One region of the Bradyrhizobium sp. SZCCHNRI3052 genome, then DNA from elsewhere that is predicted to be linked to it. Evidence: riboswitches for the same ligand, from Rfam matches in the RefSeq annotation. Region 1 holds a riboswitch; the other holds the start of a gene.

Region 1 (7,321 bases):
GGCCTGCCAGGGCCGCCACAGCGCGCCGACCTCGTGTTCGAACAACCGACCATCGACCGCATCGAGGGCAACACTGCCGTGCCCGCCGCGCGCGCCGATCACGTCGAGTTGCACGGCCGCTTCGCCGACGGCACGCCGTCCGATCATCCGGTGCTGGAGACTGCGCTGCAGATCGAAAGCGGCAGCATCCAAGGCAGCCATCCTCTGCTCGCCGAACCGTTCAATACCGACATCCAGACCCGCGTCACGGGTCTCAAGGACTTCCGGCCCAAACCCTGGCCGGAGCGGTTTCGCGAGATCCAGGCGGCGGGCGGTCATGTCGAGATCGTCCAGTCGCGCATCCAGCAGGGCGAGCTGCTGGCCGTTGCGTCGGGCACGCTCAGCCTGACCGCCAATGGCGGCATTGATGGCGAAGTGCAAATGACGGTGGCCGGGATCGAAAAGGTCATTCCGGCGCTCGGTCTCGACAAGATGCTCGAAAACGGCGTGCCGCAGGGGACGCTCGATCGCGTAGCGCCGGGTGTGAAGTCGCAGGACGTCAACAACCTGCTCGGTGCGCTCGACCGCGCCATTCCCGGCCTCGGCAAGGTCGTCAAGCAGAACGCCAATGTCGGCGTCGCGCTCGGTATCAATGCGCTCGGCAAGGAGGCCACCCTCGAAGGGCGCAAGGCGCGGACCTTCCCGTTGCGCTTCTCCGATGGCGTCGTCGTGCTCGGTCCGTTCAAGGTCGCCCGCGTCCCGCCGCTGTTCTGACCTCAGCTCTTCTTCAACTGCGGCAGCGGCCGGCCGAAGTCCGGCGCCGCCGAATCCTGGCCGATATCGACGATGCCGCGGCGGATCGCACGGGTGCGGGTGAAGTGATCGAACAGCGCATCGCCGTCGCCGCGGCGGATCGCCCGCGTCAGCTTGGAGAGGTCCTCGGTGAAGGTGCCGAGCATGTCGAGCACCGCATCCTTGTTGCTCAGGAAGATGTCGCGCCACATCGTCGGGTCGGAGGCGGCGATGCGGGTGAAATCGCGAAAGCCGCCGGCCGAGAACTTGATCACCTCGGACTCCGTGACCTGCGCCAGCTCGTCGGCGGTGCCGACGATGGTGTAGGCGATCAGATGCGGCAGATGGCTGGTGATCGCGAGCACGCGGTCGTGGTGATCCGGCGTCATGATCTCGACCTTGGCGCCGAGCGCCGCCCAGAACGCGCGCAGACGATCGATCGCGTCGGCATCTACACCGTCCGGCGGCGTCAGGATGCACCAGCGGTTGATGAACAGCTCGGCGAAACCAGAATCCGGTCCCGAATTCTCGGTGCCGGCGACCGGATGCGCCGGCACGAAATGAACATGCGCTGGCAGATGCGGCGCCATGTCGCGAACGATGGCGCCCTTCACGGAGCCGACGTCGGAGACGATGGCTCCGGGCTTCAGATGCGGCGCGATCTCGGCCGCGACCGGACCGCACGCGCCGACGGGAATGCAGAGGATGACGAGGTCGGCATCCTTGACCGCCTCCGCATTACTCGCCACGACGCGGTCGACGAGGCCGAGTTCGGCGACGCGCGCGCGAGTCTTCTCCGAGCGCGCGGTGGTGACGATCTCGCCGGCCACGCCCTGCAGCCGCGCCGCGCGTGCGATCGAGCCGCCGATCAGGCCGAAGCCGATCAGCGCGATGCGTTCGAACCGCCCCGCGACGCTCATTTCGCCCTCATGAATTCGCTGAGAGCCTCCACGAACAGACGATTGGCTTCCTCGGTGCCGATCGTCATGCGCAGCGCGTTCGGCAGCTTGTAGTTGGCGAGCGCGCGCAGCACGAGGCCGCGCCGGGTCAGGAATGCGTCGGCCTCGACCGCGGTCTTGCCCTTGTCGGTCGGGAAGTGGATCAGGATGAAATTGGTGACGCTCGGCGTCACCTTCAGCCCGAGCTTGCCGATCTCCTCGGTCAGCCAGTTGCGCCACGTTTCCGTGTGCGTCTTCGACATCTGCTGATGCGCGGTGTCCTCGATCGCGGCGACCGCGGCGAGCATCGCCGGCGAGGAGACGTTGAACGGCCCACGGATTCGGTTGATCGCATCGACGATGTGCGCCGGGCCGAACATCCAGCCGACACGGAGCGCCGCGAGGCCGTGGATCTTGGAAAAGGTATGAGTGACGACCGTGTTCTCGGTCGTCGCCACCAGCTCGAGCCCGAACTCGTAGTCATTGCGCGAAACGTAGTCGGCATAGGCGGCGTCGAGCACCAGCAGGACATGCGACGGCAGGCCGGCACGCAGCCGCTTGACCTCGTCGAACGGGATGTAGGTGCCGGTCGGGTTGTTCGGGTTGGCGAGCCAGACCAGCTTGGTGCGCGGCGTCACCGCGGCAAGGATGGCGTCGACATCGGTGCGATACTCCGTCTCCGCGGCAACCACGTTCCTGGCGCCGCAGGCCATGGTCGCGATCGGATAGACCAGGAAGCCGTGCGCGGTGGAGATCGCCTCGTCGCCTTGGCCGAGAACGGTGTGTGCCAGCAGATTGAGGATCTCGTCGGAGCCGGCGCCGCAGACGATGCGGTCGGGATCGAGGCCGTAGGTGCGGCCGATCGCCTCGCGCAGCACCCGGGAGGTCCCTTCCGGATAATCTTCCAGATGCGTGGCCGCGCTCTTGAACGCCTCGATCGCCCTCGGCGAGGGACCAAACGGGGTCTCATTGGCCGACAGCTTGAAAACCTTGCGGCCAGGCTCCGGCTTGGGACTCTTGCCCGGCGTGTAGGGCGCGATGTCGAGGATGCCGGGGTTCGGCACGGGGCGGTTCATCATCAACTCCGGAAAATCATCACTGGCGCGAGGCGTCTCAGCTCGGAACCGTATAGCGTTTCGCATGGCCGCCGACGAGGGCCGTCGAGCGGACCGAGGCGCCCGCCGCGATCAGGGCAGCCTTGATCTTGTCGAGGTTCGACGGCGCCTCGATCGACACCAGCAGCGCGGCGCCGTCGAAGGCGGTATCGGGCACCGCGACCACGTCGGCCAGCGGCGACAGCGCGCGCGACACCTGCGCATTCCAGCCGGAGACGCGGATGCTCCAGGTCTCGACCTCCAGCACGAGCGCGTCGTCGGCGACCCGCGACACCGCGAACACCGGCAGCGCCGCCGGATGGTCGGCACGCTCGATGAACGGCATCCGGGCGATGATCTTCGGCGCGCCCACGGGCTCGAGCGTGATCCACCACGGCGTATGCCCCGATGTCGTCGACACCAGCGCAAGATCGCCCTTCGAGCGCGCCACGGCTTCGACGGCGGCCTGGGCGCTGAAATGGGCGACATAAGGCACCACGAAGCCGAAATGGAACCTGGCGGAATCGCGCATCGCGGATTCGCCGACCGACACGTCGGCGTGAACCGAGAACGGCGCCTGCACGTAAGTGAACGTCGAGACGATCACGCGCCAGATGCCCTCGACGGTGTCGAGCGGCAGGATGCCGCGATGGCGCTGCACCAGGCGCCGCATCATGTCGGCCTCTCGCGCCGGCCGGAATGCCGAGCCGACCTCCTGGGTCTTCTTGACCTTGATCAGCCGGTCGATGATGTCGGCCCTGTTCATCAGGAGCTGATGGACCTGCTCGTCGATCGCGTCGATCTCCTTGCGCAAATCGGCAAGCGAAGGCGGGGCAGGCGGCGGGTTGGACATGGGCTGGTCACTCTTCGCAGGCCACCGGTTAACGTGCGGCCGACTGGAACGGATGTCGTTCTCTCCGATGCGGGAGACGCGCGCAACAGCAAGTTTACCTTGTGCCGCCTAGGCTTGGCTGGTTTGCAGCCGTGGGGCGCCCGATCGGCGGTCAACCCCAGCTTGCCTTGACGCGGAGCGCCCGCGGGACTAGTTTCTGCCTGTTCCGTGGTCATTTGAGCCGGCCGGCTTGCAGCCACGTTAAAAAACTCGCTAAACAGGCCGGGGACGTTATCGATCCCGGCCGAACCCCAGTTCAGGCCGGGTTTTTCATGGCCTGATATGTCACGTGGTTCGGGAGCCCTTGCCGGATGGCCGGGGTGAGAGACATGACAGGCCTGACGCCGAAACCCACCTCCGCGCTGCGCACGATTGCGCCCGAAGAGCGCTCGCACGAGGTCGATCATCCGAGCTCGCTGGTCGCGCAGTTCGGCGCTGACAAGCCGCTCAGGCTCGATTGCGGCGTCGACCTGTCGCCGTTCCAGATCGCCTACCAGACCTATGGCGAACTCAACGCCGACAGGTCCAACGCGGTCCTGGTCTGCCACGCCCTGACCGGCGACCAGCACGTCGCCAACCGCCATCCCGTCACCGGCAAGCCCGGCTGGTGGGAGACGCTGGTCGGCCCTGGCCGCCCGCTCGACCCGAGCCGTTATTTCATCATCTGCTCGAACGTGATCGGCGGCTGCATGGGCTCGACCGGCCCGGCCTCGCTGAATCCCGCCACCGGCAAGGTGTGGGGGCTCGATTTCCCGATCATCACCATCCCCGACATGGTGCGCGCTCAGGCCATGCTGATCGATCATCTCGGCATCGACACGTTGTTCGCCGTGGTCGGCGGCTCGATGGGCGGCATGCAGGCGCTGCAATGGACGGTGGCCTATCCCACCCGCGTGTTCGCGAATCTCGCGATCGCCTGCGCGACGCGGCATTCGGCGCAGAACATCGCCTTCCACGAGCTCGGCCGCCAGGCCGTGATGGCCGATCCCGACTGGGACCACGGCCGCTACGGCGACAAGGGCACTCATCCGCATCGCGGCCTCGCGGTGGCACGGATGGCCGCGCATATCACTTATCTGTCGGATGCCGCCCTGCATCGCAAGTTCGGCCGCCGCATGCAGGACCGCGAACTGCCGACGTTCTCGTTCGACGCCGATTTCCAGGTCGAGAGCTATCTGCGCTATCAGGGCTCGTCCTTCGTCGAGCGCTTCGACGCCAACTCCTATCTCTATCTGACGCGGGCGATGGACTATTTCGACATCGCCGCCGATCATGACGGCGTGCTGGCGGCGGCGTTCCGCGGCATCAAGACCCGCTTCTGCGTGGTGTCCTTCACCAGCGACTGGCTGTTTCCGACCGCGGAATCGCGGGCGCTGGTGCATGCGCTCAATGCCTCCAGCGCGCGGGTGTCGTTCGCGGAGATCGAGACCGACAAGGGGCACGACGCGTTCCTGCTCGACGTCCCCGAGTTCTTCGAGATCGCCAGCGCCTTTCTCGATTCCGCCGGCAAGGCGCGCGGCCTCAACGCCGCGAACGGAGGCTGAGCCATGAGCATGCAGGGCGTGTTGCCGCTGAACGGCTTTTCCGGCGGCGAGGTGCTGGCCTATCGGCCGGATCATCTGCTGGTCGCCGGCATGGTCGAGCGCGACTCCAAGGTGCTCGACATCGGCTGCGGCGACGGCGATCTCTTGCAGCTGCTGGAGAGCCGCGGCATCGACGGCCGCGGCATCGAGCTGTCGCGCGAGGGCGTCAATCATTGCGTCGCCAAGGGGCTCGCGGTGGTGCAGGGCGACGCCGACACCGATCTCGTCGACTATCCCGACGATGCGTTCGACTATGTGATCCTGTCGCAGACCTTGCAGGCGACGCGGCAGCCCAAGGTCGTGCTGGAGAATCTGCTGCGCATCGGCCGTCGCGCCATCGTCACCTTTCCGAATTTCGGCTTCTGGCGGCTGCGCCTGCAACTGCTCGTCGGCGGCCACATGCCGCGAACCGACAATCTGCCCTTCACCTGGTACGACACGCCGAACATCCATTTCTGCACCATCAAGGACTTCGTGCAGCTCTGCGATGAGATCGGCGTCAAGATGGAGCGCGCCGTCGCGCTTGATAGTTACGGCCGTCCCTTGCGCGTCGCGATGCCCTGGTGGTTCTGGAACATGTTCGGCGAGCAGGGCGTGTTCCTGCTGAGCAGGGCGGAGAAGGGGCGGTAGAGCGCGCTCGCTGCTGCAGCGGGGCGCGGTCTAAGTTGATGGCTCGCTCTCTCCACGTCATGGCCGGGACAAGCCCGGCCATGACGAGCTTGGGGTTGGCGGTTTTTACTTTTCAAAGAGCCGAGAGCGGTTGATACAAAGTGCTGCGTTCCCGCGGTGCGTCTACACCCGAGCTTTGCATTAGTCCTGCCTCCGATAACGAAGAGGCGCAGGGAAGGCCGGATGCTGGCCGCACCCATGGCCCGCCTGCGGAAAAAATGCAGGCGGCAGGAACCACAGGTACGAGCCGGAACACCCGGCCTTCCCTGCGCGATGGTTGAACGGCTGCTTCGCGTTCTCCCCGGTGCGCCGGGCTTTCTGGCCACCGTCGTCCGAGTGATGCAGAACACCACAACAAACTTGGCATCAGCGTCGGGATGCCAGGACCGCGCGACTTGACCGTGCGCATCGGAATTGTTCGTCCGCGCGAGGCAAGCCCCACGCGCAATCCGACACGCCCATCGCATCCCACACTCAGCGTTCGTGACGACCGCGATACGCCCCTCTTGCTGCGAGGCGGGACGCGCGGAAATCTGCGCCTGATTTGCCCGACGGCGCAAGTGCCAAACGTGCGACGAACTAACACGACGGGCAATTCGCGCATGACGCTCATGCGCAAACTGCCCGTCGTGCAACGACGCCGCTTCGTCGCTGTGGCTGGGCCGGCAATCTACAGCAAGCCGACCTTGTGCATGATGTCGCGGATTTGCGCCGGACTGGGATCACCGACCGCCGGGCTGGACCACTCGCCGGTGGTCGTTGCCGGGCCCCGGGCAACCGAACCGGATCCGTTGAGCTTGCCATTCGGCGCCTGCGGCGCCAGCGTCGGAGACGTCGCGGCGTTCGGCGCGCCGCGCGCCAGTCCCAACAGGCGACGGAGCACGTCGAGCGAGGGATCGGCCGCGGGCGCGGAGGCCACGCTCGCCTCCAGGCCGAGGGCGCGCATCGCATTCGGCAGCCCGGCTCCTGCACGATTGGGATCGCCGAATTGCAGCGGCGTCGATGTCTCCTTCAGGATCTGGAACAGCCGCTCCACACGCCGCGCGTCGCGCGTCGCGAACGGACCCTTGAAGTCGGGATGATGCGCCAGCACCAGCGCGGCGAGGCCGGTGACGTGCGGCGTCGCCATCGAGGTGCCGTCCCAGGCGCCGAAGCCATCGGCCGGCAGCGAGGACACGATGCCGACGCCCGGCGCGCAGACGTCGATCTCCGGCCCGAAGCAGCTGAACTTGGCCGGAAAATATCCGTCGCTGCTGCGGAAGCCGTCCAGCGCCTGCTGGGCGTGGAAGCTGTCCTCGGGAAACTCGCCCCATTTGCCCATCGCGGCGACCGACAGGCAATGCGGCGTCGAGCCGGGAAACTGGACCGGCCCCG
Region 2 (7,321 bases), on a different contig from region 1:
GGGTGGCGTCGTTGATTTCGTGGTACAAGCGTGAGGCCGATAAGGGGGCCGCGCGAAAAGGTGCGCGCAGCAACGCCGATCTGGCGGGAGGGGGCTGATGAAGTCCGTCTCGTGGTTAAGGTTGGGTATCGCAGCGCTGGCTGTTTCGCTGGCGGCCTCCGCGCGCGCGGAAGACGCGCCGCAGAACTGCGAGGTGCCGGCCTACCTGCTGACAACCGAGAGCCCGCTCCCGAAGGTTGCAGACGCCGCCAAGAATGGCCGCACGCTGGATATTCTCGTCGTCGGAAGCCGCTCATCCTCCATTGTCAGCACCTCCGACGCAAATGCCTACCCCGCCCGTCTGCAGGCGGCGCTGAAGGACAAGCTGCCGGCCGTCACCGTCAATCTCAGCGTCGAGCTGCAGCCCAAGAAGACGGCCGAGGAGGTCGCGGGCAATCTCGTTAAACTGGTGGAAGGAAAACGGCCTAATTTGGTCATCTGGCAGACCGGCACGGTCGACGCCATGCGGTCGATCGATCCTGATGAGTTCCGGCAGGCGGTCGACGACGGTGTGGCGACGCTGCAGAAGGCGGGAGCTGACGTCGTCTTGATGAACCTGCAATACAGTCCGCGGACGGAAACATTGATCTCCGTGCCGCCCTATGTCGACAACATGCGTGTGGTGGCGCAGCAGCGCGACATCCCGCTGTTCGATCGGTTTGCCATCATGCGGCAGTGGAACGAGCAGGGCGATTTCGACCTGTTCAATCCGACGCACGGGGTCGAGCTGGCCAGGCAGGTTCATGACTGCATCGGCCGGGCGCTGTCGAAGTTCATCATCGACGCGGCGCATATCGGGCCGGCGCAGCAGAACTAGGATTATGTCGTTCATGACGTCGAATGAGTGTCACCGCGTATCCGGGACATGGGAGAAGCTTTCGGCCGTTGCGGTCATTGCCATCGCCCTCGCGCTGAGCCCGCAGAAGGTACGGGCGCAGAGCGCAGCGCCGGCTGCACCCGCCGCGCTTTCCGATGTGAAGAGCTCCGGTCCGAAGCCTCCGTTGATCAGCGAGCTGCGACCGAGCATCGGTCACATTACATTGGCGCAGGCGAACGATCAGATGCGCGGGCCGATCGCCGCGGTGCGCCCGGCGGCCACGACCTCGCCGCCCGCGGCGACGACCGCGCCGGCCATGACCGATGCACAGCCGCCGGCTGCAGCCGGGCAGGCCGTCGCGGCCACGCCGCCGCAATCGCGCAGCATCACCGAGCGGGCGATCGACAAGGTCAAGCAGGTCGCCAAATCGGCCACCGACATCTTCAACCGCGTGCCGTGCCTGCCGCCGAAGGGTGTCGCCAAGAAGAACTTCATTTCGCTGCCGCACGTCGCCAACAAGCTCGCCTCCGGCCTGCCGGTCGTGATCGTCGCCTTCGGCTCATCGTCGACGCAGGGCTTTGGCGCGAGCGCGCCGGACTACACCTATCCGAACCGGCTCGCCGCGCAGTTGCGCCGGCAATATCCCATGGTCGACATCAGCGTCATCAATGCCGGCGTCGGCGGCGAGGATGCGCCGGAGATGATGAAGCGACTGGAGACGTCGGTGATCGACCGGCGTCCGGATCTCGTGATCTGGCAGGTCGGCACCAATGCCGTGCTGCGCGATCTCGATCCGGCCGAGACCGCCAGGCTGGTCGAGGATGGCGTCGCCAAGATCCAGGCGGCGGCCTCCGATGTCGTGCTGGTCGACCTGCAATATTCGCCGCGCGTCAACGAGCGCTCGGAGAACGCCAGCCGCATGAACAAGCTGCTCGGGCGTATTGCCGAGCTGCATCACGCCGGCATCTTCCCGCGCTTCGAGGTGATGCGCGACTGGCACGAGCGCCAGGCGATCCCGATCAACGAGTTCGTGATCTCGGACGGCCTGCACATGAGCGATTGGGGCTATGCCTGCTTCGCCCAGTTGCTCGGCGACGACATCATCCGCTCGGTCGGCCAGGTCAAGCTCGGCATCAACGCACCGGCCGAGGTGCCGACCTATCGGCCGATGTGATCGAGGGCGAGTGGGGAACAGCGAGTAGCGAATAGGGAAAGAGATCCTACTACTCGCTACTCTCTATTCGCCATTCGCTACGCCGCGCTGAGGGCGGCGTCGAGATCCTCGATCAGATCGTCGGCATGCTCGAGCCCGGCGGAGAAGCGGATGAAGCCCTCGCTGATGCCGAGCTCGGCGCGCGCCTCCGGCGTCAGCCGCTGATGCGTCGTCGTCGCCGGGTGCGTGACCAGCGTCTTGGCGTCGCCGAGATTGTTGGAGATGCGCGCGAGCTTGAGCCCGTTGAGCGTGCGGAACGCCGCCGCCTTGCCGCCCTTGACCTCGAAGCCGACCAGGGTCGAGCCGGCGCGCATCTGCTTGCGGACGGTTGCCGCCTGCGGATGGTCCTCGCGGCCCGGATAGATCAGCCGCGAGATCTTCCGATGCGCGGCGAGGAAGTCGGCCACCTTCGCCGCCGTCTCGGTCTGCGCGCGCACGCGCACCGCCAGGGTCTCCAGGCCCTTGAGCAGGACCCAGGCGTTGAACGGCGAGATCGACGGGCCGGTCTGGCGCATGAAATTGTGGATGTGCTCGGCGATGAACGCCTCCGACGACAGGATCACACCGCCGAGACAGCGACCTTGGCCGTCGATGTGCTTGGTCGCGGAATACACCACGACGTCAGCGCCGAGCGCGAGCGGGCTCTGCCAGATCGGGGTGGCGAACACGTTGTCGACGATCAGCCGCGCGCCATGGGCGTGCGCGATCTCGGCGATGGCGGGGATGTCCATCACGTCGAGCGTCGGATTGGTCGGGCTCTCCAGGAAGAACGACTTGGTGTTGGGTCTGACCGCCTTCTGCCACTGGGCGAGGTCGAGCCCATCGACCAGGGTCGACTCGATGCCGTAGCGCGGCAAGAGATCCTCGACCACGTAGCGGCACGAGCCGAACAGCGCCTTGGCCGCGACGACGTGGTCGCCGGCACGGAGGGGAGCCAGGATTGCCGTGGTGACCGCGGCCATTCCGGTTGCGGCCGAGCGGCAGGCCTCGGCGCCCTCGAGCTCGATCATGCGGCGCTCGAACATCGCCGTGGTGGGATTGGAGAAGCGCGAATAGATGAAGCCGGGATCCTCGCCCTTGAAGCGCGCCTCGCATTCCTCGGCGGTGGCGTAGACGAACCCTTGGGTGAGATAGAGCGCCTCGGCGGTCTCGCCGAATTCGGAGCGCAAGGTGCCAGAATGCACCAGCCTCGTTTCGGGACGATAGTGGGCGAACGACGCCGGCGCCTTCGCGGGGGACTTCGACATGTGACCTCCATCGTGGCCACCGCCTTGAGCGATGGGCACAAAAAAACCGGCCTGGGACAAAACCTCAAGGCCGGGATCACATTCGTCCCCGGCCTGTTTAGCGACTTATTTAACGTGGCTGCAAGCCGGCCGGCTCAAATCACCACGGGATAAGTCGTGCTCATAGTCGCAACCGGCCTTTCCGTCAAGCCAGCCATCGGATAACCGGTCAAAAGACCCTATATTGGCTCCATAAGCCGCCGTTCCGGCGCCTGCAAAGGATCAGGTCTTGCCGTTTTCGCTCAGCCCCGACGCCCACGGCATCCTCCCCGATCGCATGATCGTGGCGATGACGGAGGCTGGCCTGATCATCCCCGAATATGATTTCGTCGAGAGCCAGATCCAGCCGGCGAGCCTCGATCTGCGGCTCGGCGACATCGCCTATCGCGTGCGTGCGAGCTTCCTGCCCGGGCCGGGCGCGACGGTCGCCGAGCGCATCGACGAGCTCAAGCTGCACGAATTCGCACTTGCCGACGGCGCGGTGCTGGAGACCAACTGCGTCTACATCGTGCCGCTGTTGGAGAGCTTGGCGCTGCCGAAGGACATCGTCGCGGCCGCCAATCCGAAAAGCTCGACCGGGCGGCTCGACGTGTTCACCCGCGTGATCGCCGACGGCACGCGACGCTTCGACATGATCGGCGCGGGCTATCACGGCCCGCTCTATGCCGAGATCAGCCCGAAGACGTTCCCGGTCCTGCTGCGCGAGGGCTCGCGCCTGTCCCAGGTTCGCTTCCGCTATCGCGACGCGGTCCTGTCGGAGGACGAACTGATCGCGCTGCACCAGGCCGAGCGACTGGTGGATCGCGACGATGCCGATCTCACCGGCGGCGTCGCGCTTTCCGTCGACCTGTCCGGCAGCAATGCGAACGGCAATGTCGGCTATCGCGCCAAGCGCCACACCGGCGTCGTCGACGTCGACCGCCGCGCCGGCTATCCGGTCGAGGAGTTCTGGGAGCCGATCAAGGCACGTCCCGACGGCAGCCTCATTCTCGATCCCGGCGAGTTCTACATCCTGGCCTCCAAGGAGGCCGTGCAGGTGCCGCCGGACTACGCCGCGGAGATGGTGCCGTTCGATCCGCTGGTCGGCGAATTCCGCGTCCACTATGCCGGCTTCTTCGATCCCGGCTTCGGCTATGCCGGCGCCGGCGGGCAGGGCTCGCGCGCGGTGCTCGAGGTGCGCTCGCGCGAGGTGCCGTTCATCCTCGAGCACGGCCAGATCGTCGGCCGTCTCGTCTACGAGAAGATGCTGGCGCGGCCGAATGCGATGTATGGCAGCCGCATCGGCTCCAACTACCAGGCCCAGGGCCTGAAGCTCTCCAAGCATTTCCGTCTCTGAGCGCGGCTGCGTCTGCCGCGCACCCCCAATGCGCCTGCCGCACAGGGCGCGCGCCAGCGCCGTGCTAGGAAAGCGAGAGCAACCGAACGATAACACGGCCGCGGCCTGCGCGGCCGAGCGGGGAGCTGAAATGTCCGAGATCGGCCTGGCCGACAATCCGGTCGGCGAGGGGCGTGCATTGCCGCCCCCCGAGAAGCCGATCCGGAATAAGCTCGTCGACGGCCCCATCCTGCGCACCCTGCTGTCGCTGGCCTGGCCCAACATCATCGCGAACACGGCCGGCACCTGCGTCGTCATCGCCGAGACCTCCTATATCGGCCGGCTCGGTATCGAGGCGCTGGCGGCGATGGCGCTGGTGTTTCCGCTGGTGATCCTGACCATGACGATGTCCGGCGGCGCGATGGGCGGCGGCGTGGCCTCGGCGATCGCGCGCGCGCTCGGCGCCGGCGACGCCGAGCGGGCCTCGACGCTCGCCACGCACGCGCTGCTGATCGCGCTATTGTTCGGCGCGACCTTCATGATCGGCATGCTGGCGTTCGGCCCTGCCTTGCTGGAGGTGCTCGGCGGCCGCGGCGCGGTGCTGAGCCATGCCACGGCCTATCTGCAGATCTTCTTCGGCGGCGCGATCCTGCCCTGGCTGATGAACTCGATGGCTGGCATCCTGCGCGGCACCGGCAACATGAAGCTGCCGTCGTTCATGATCCTCAGCTCGGCGCTGCTGCAGATCGTATTGGGCGGCACGCTCAGCCTGGTCCTCGGGCTCGGCATGCGCGGCGTCGCCGCCGGCGCGCTGCTGGCGTTCTGCGTCAGCATCTCGGTGATGGGCTGGTACCTGTTCTCCGGCCGCGCGCGCGTGCGGCCGAAGCTGCGGGGCCTGAAGATCAGCGGCGCGATGTTCGCCGACATTCTCAAGGTCGGCGCCGTCGCCTGCTTCTCGCCGCTGCAATCCGTGCTGTCGATCGCGATCTTCACGCATATGCTGGCGTCGTTCGGCACCGCCGTGCTCGCCGGCTACGGCATCGGCGCGCGGCTCGAGTTCATGATGACCACGGTCGCATTCTCCGTCGGCATGGCCTCGGTGCCGATGGTCGGCATGGCGATCGGTGCGGGGAGAATCGCGCGCGCCCGCCGCATCGCCTGGACGGCGGGACTGGTGTCGTTCGCGTCGGTGGGCGCGCTGTCGACGCTGATCGCGATCGTCCCGCAATTGTGGGTCGACATCTTCACCCAGGACGAGAGCGCGCGCAGCGCGGGCCGGCACTATCTCCAGGTCGCGGCGCCGATGTATGCCTTCATCGGCCTGGCGATCTCGATGTATTTCTCCTCGCAGGGCGCCGCCAGGGTGCTCGGTCCGGTGCTGGCACAGACGGTGCGGCTGGTGTTCATCGCTGCGGGTGGCAGCTATCTGCTGAGCCGTGCCGCGACCGAGGGCGACTTCTTCATGCTGGCGGCGTCCTCGATGGTCCTGCTCGGGGTGCTGACGCTCGCCAGCGTCATGCTCACCCGCTGGGGCCCGAAGCCGGCCGCAGCGCTGGAGCTGCGCCCGGCCGTGCTGACGGCCGGACGCGGCCTTGACTCGCGCGGGCCGCCGCCGGCGCGTATCGGCTGAGCCGCTATCCGCGCAGCCTGCCCAACGTGTCCTGCATCGCGCGCGCGCCGAGCTCCATCTGCTGATCGATATAGGGCGCGATCTCGTGCGGCAGCACGTCGGTGGTCCAGATCACCCGGCAGCGCTCCTCTCCTTCCGGGATGATCTGAAACGACGCACTGTGCTGGCTGATGCGTTCGTTCTTGATGGCATAGACGAGGCGCCGGCGTTGATCGTTGCAGTCGACCAGCTGCTCGCGCACCACGCTGCCGTTGGCGAAGCTGACAATGCGGACGTCGCCGTCGAGCGTGGTGCCGGTGACGAAGCCGGGCGCCACCCTGGTATGAACAGCGCCGAAATCCCGCACTGCGTCCCACACTGCACCCGCCGGGGCTGCGATCGGAATGTCCTTCTGGATGGATGCCATGGCGCCGACCTCACGGACACACGGCTTCGATGTTGTTGCCGTCGGGATCGATCAGGAAGGCGGCGTAGTAGGTCGGACTGTAGTCCGCGCGCGGCCCGGCGCCGCCATTGTCGCTGCCGCCGGCCTTCAGCCCCTCGCTGTGGAATCTGGCGACGGCCGCGTGGTCCTGGGCGCGGAACGCGATATGAGCGGCGCCCTTGCTGGCGCCCTTGTCGACATACAGCCACAGCGCCGGCTCCCCCTTCGGGCCGATGCCCGCCGACGCCTCGTCCTTGGAGCAGAGGATGTGGCCGAGCGGCGCCAGCGCCGATGTGTAGAAGCGGACGCTGGCGTCCAGATTGCCGACCTTGAGGCCGATATGATCGTACATCGATGATCTCCATGCTTCGCATGCGGCTGCCGCACGCGCTGGGATCATCCAATCAATGGCGGCTCAGATGGTCTTGGAGAATCTTGCGCTCGCCGCGCGAGGCCTTGCGAAACTTCGCCGGCGACACGCCGGCAGCGCGCGCGAAGGTGCGGGTGAAATTCGACAGATCGGCAAAGCCCGAATCATAGGCGATGGTGGTGACCGGCGTGTCCTCCTCGCTGAGACGCCGCGCGGCGCGCCGCAAG

Evidence for each region. Region 1 has a riboswitch for S-adenosylmethionine ahead of QW887_RS27760 (homoserine O-acetyltransferase). Riboswitches for the same ligand answer to the same signal wherever they lie in the genome.
Region 2: another riboswitch for S-adenosylmethionine. It lies ahead of QW887_RS23540 (O-succinylhomoserine sulfhydrylase); the one in region 1 lies ahead of QW887_RS27760 (homoserine O-acetyltransferase).

The regions. Positions count from the first base shown of each region.
Region 1 covers NZ_JAUETW010000013.1:2,262-9,582, reverse strand. The annotation lists gene QW887_RS27780 (DUF2125 domain-containing protein) at 1-753, shown strand, start outside; gene QW887_RS27775 (prephenate/arogenate dehydrogenase family protein) at 756-1,691, opposite strand; gene hisC (histidinol-phosphate transaminase) at 1,688-2,785, opposite strand; gene QW887_RS27765 (chorismate mutase) at 2,823-3,656, opposite strand; SAM riboswitch at 3,854-3,933, shown strand; gene QW887_RS27760 (homoserine O-acetyltransferase) at 4,025-5,239, shown strand; gene metW (methionine biosynthesis protein MetW) at 5,243-5,908, shown strand; gene QW887_RS27750 (S8 family serine peptidase) at 6,618-7,321, opposite strand, start outside.
Region 2 covers NZ_JAUETW010000009.1:107,989-115,309, reverse strand. The annotation lists gene QW887_RS23555 (OpgC domain-containing protein) at 1-98, shown strand, start outside; gene QW887_RS23550 (SGNH/GDSL hydrolase family protein) at 98-856, shown strand; gene QW887_RS23545 (GDSL-type esterase/lipase family protein) at 870-2,030, shown strand; gene QW887_RS23540 (O-succinylhomoserine sulfhydrylase) at 2,108-3,316, opposite strand; SAM riboswitch at 3,393-3,472, opposite strand; gene QW887_RS23535 (2'-deoxycytidine 5'-triphosphate deaminase) at 3,585-4,691, shown strand; gene QW887_RS23530 (MATE family efflux transporter) at 4,822-6,300, shown strand; gene QW887_RS23525 (SRPBCC family protein) at 6,305-6,706, opposite strand; gene QW887_RS23520 (VOC family protein) at 6,717-7,076, opposite strand; gene QW887_RS23515 (AraC family transcriptional regulator) at 7,129-7,321, opposite strand, start outside.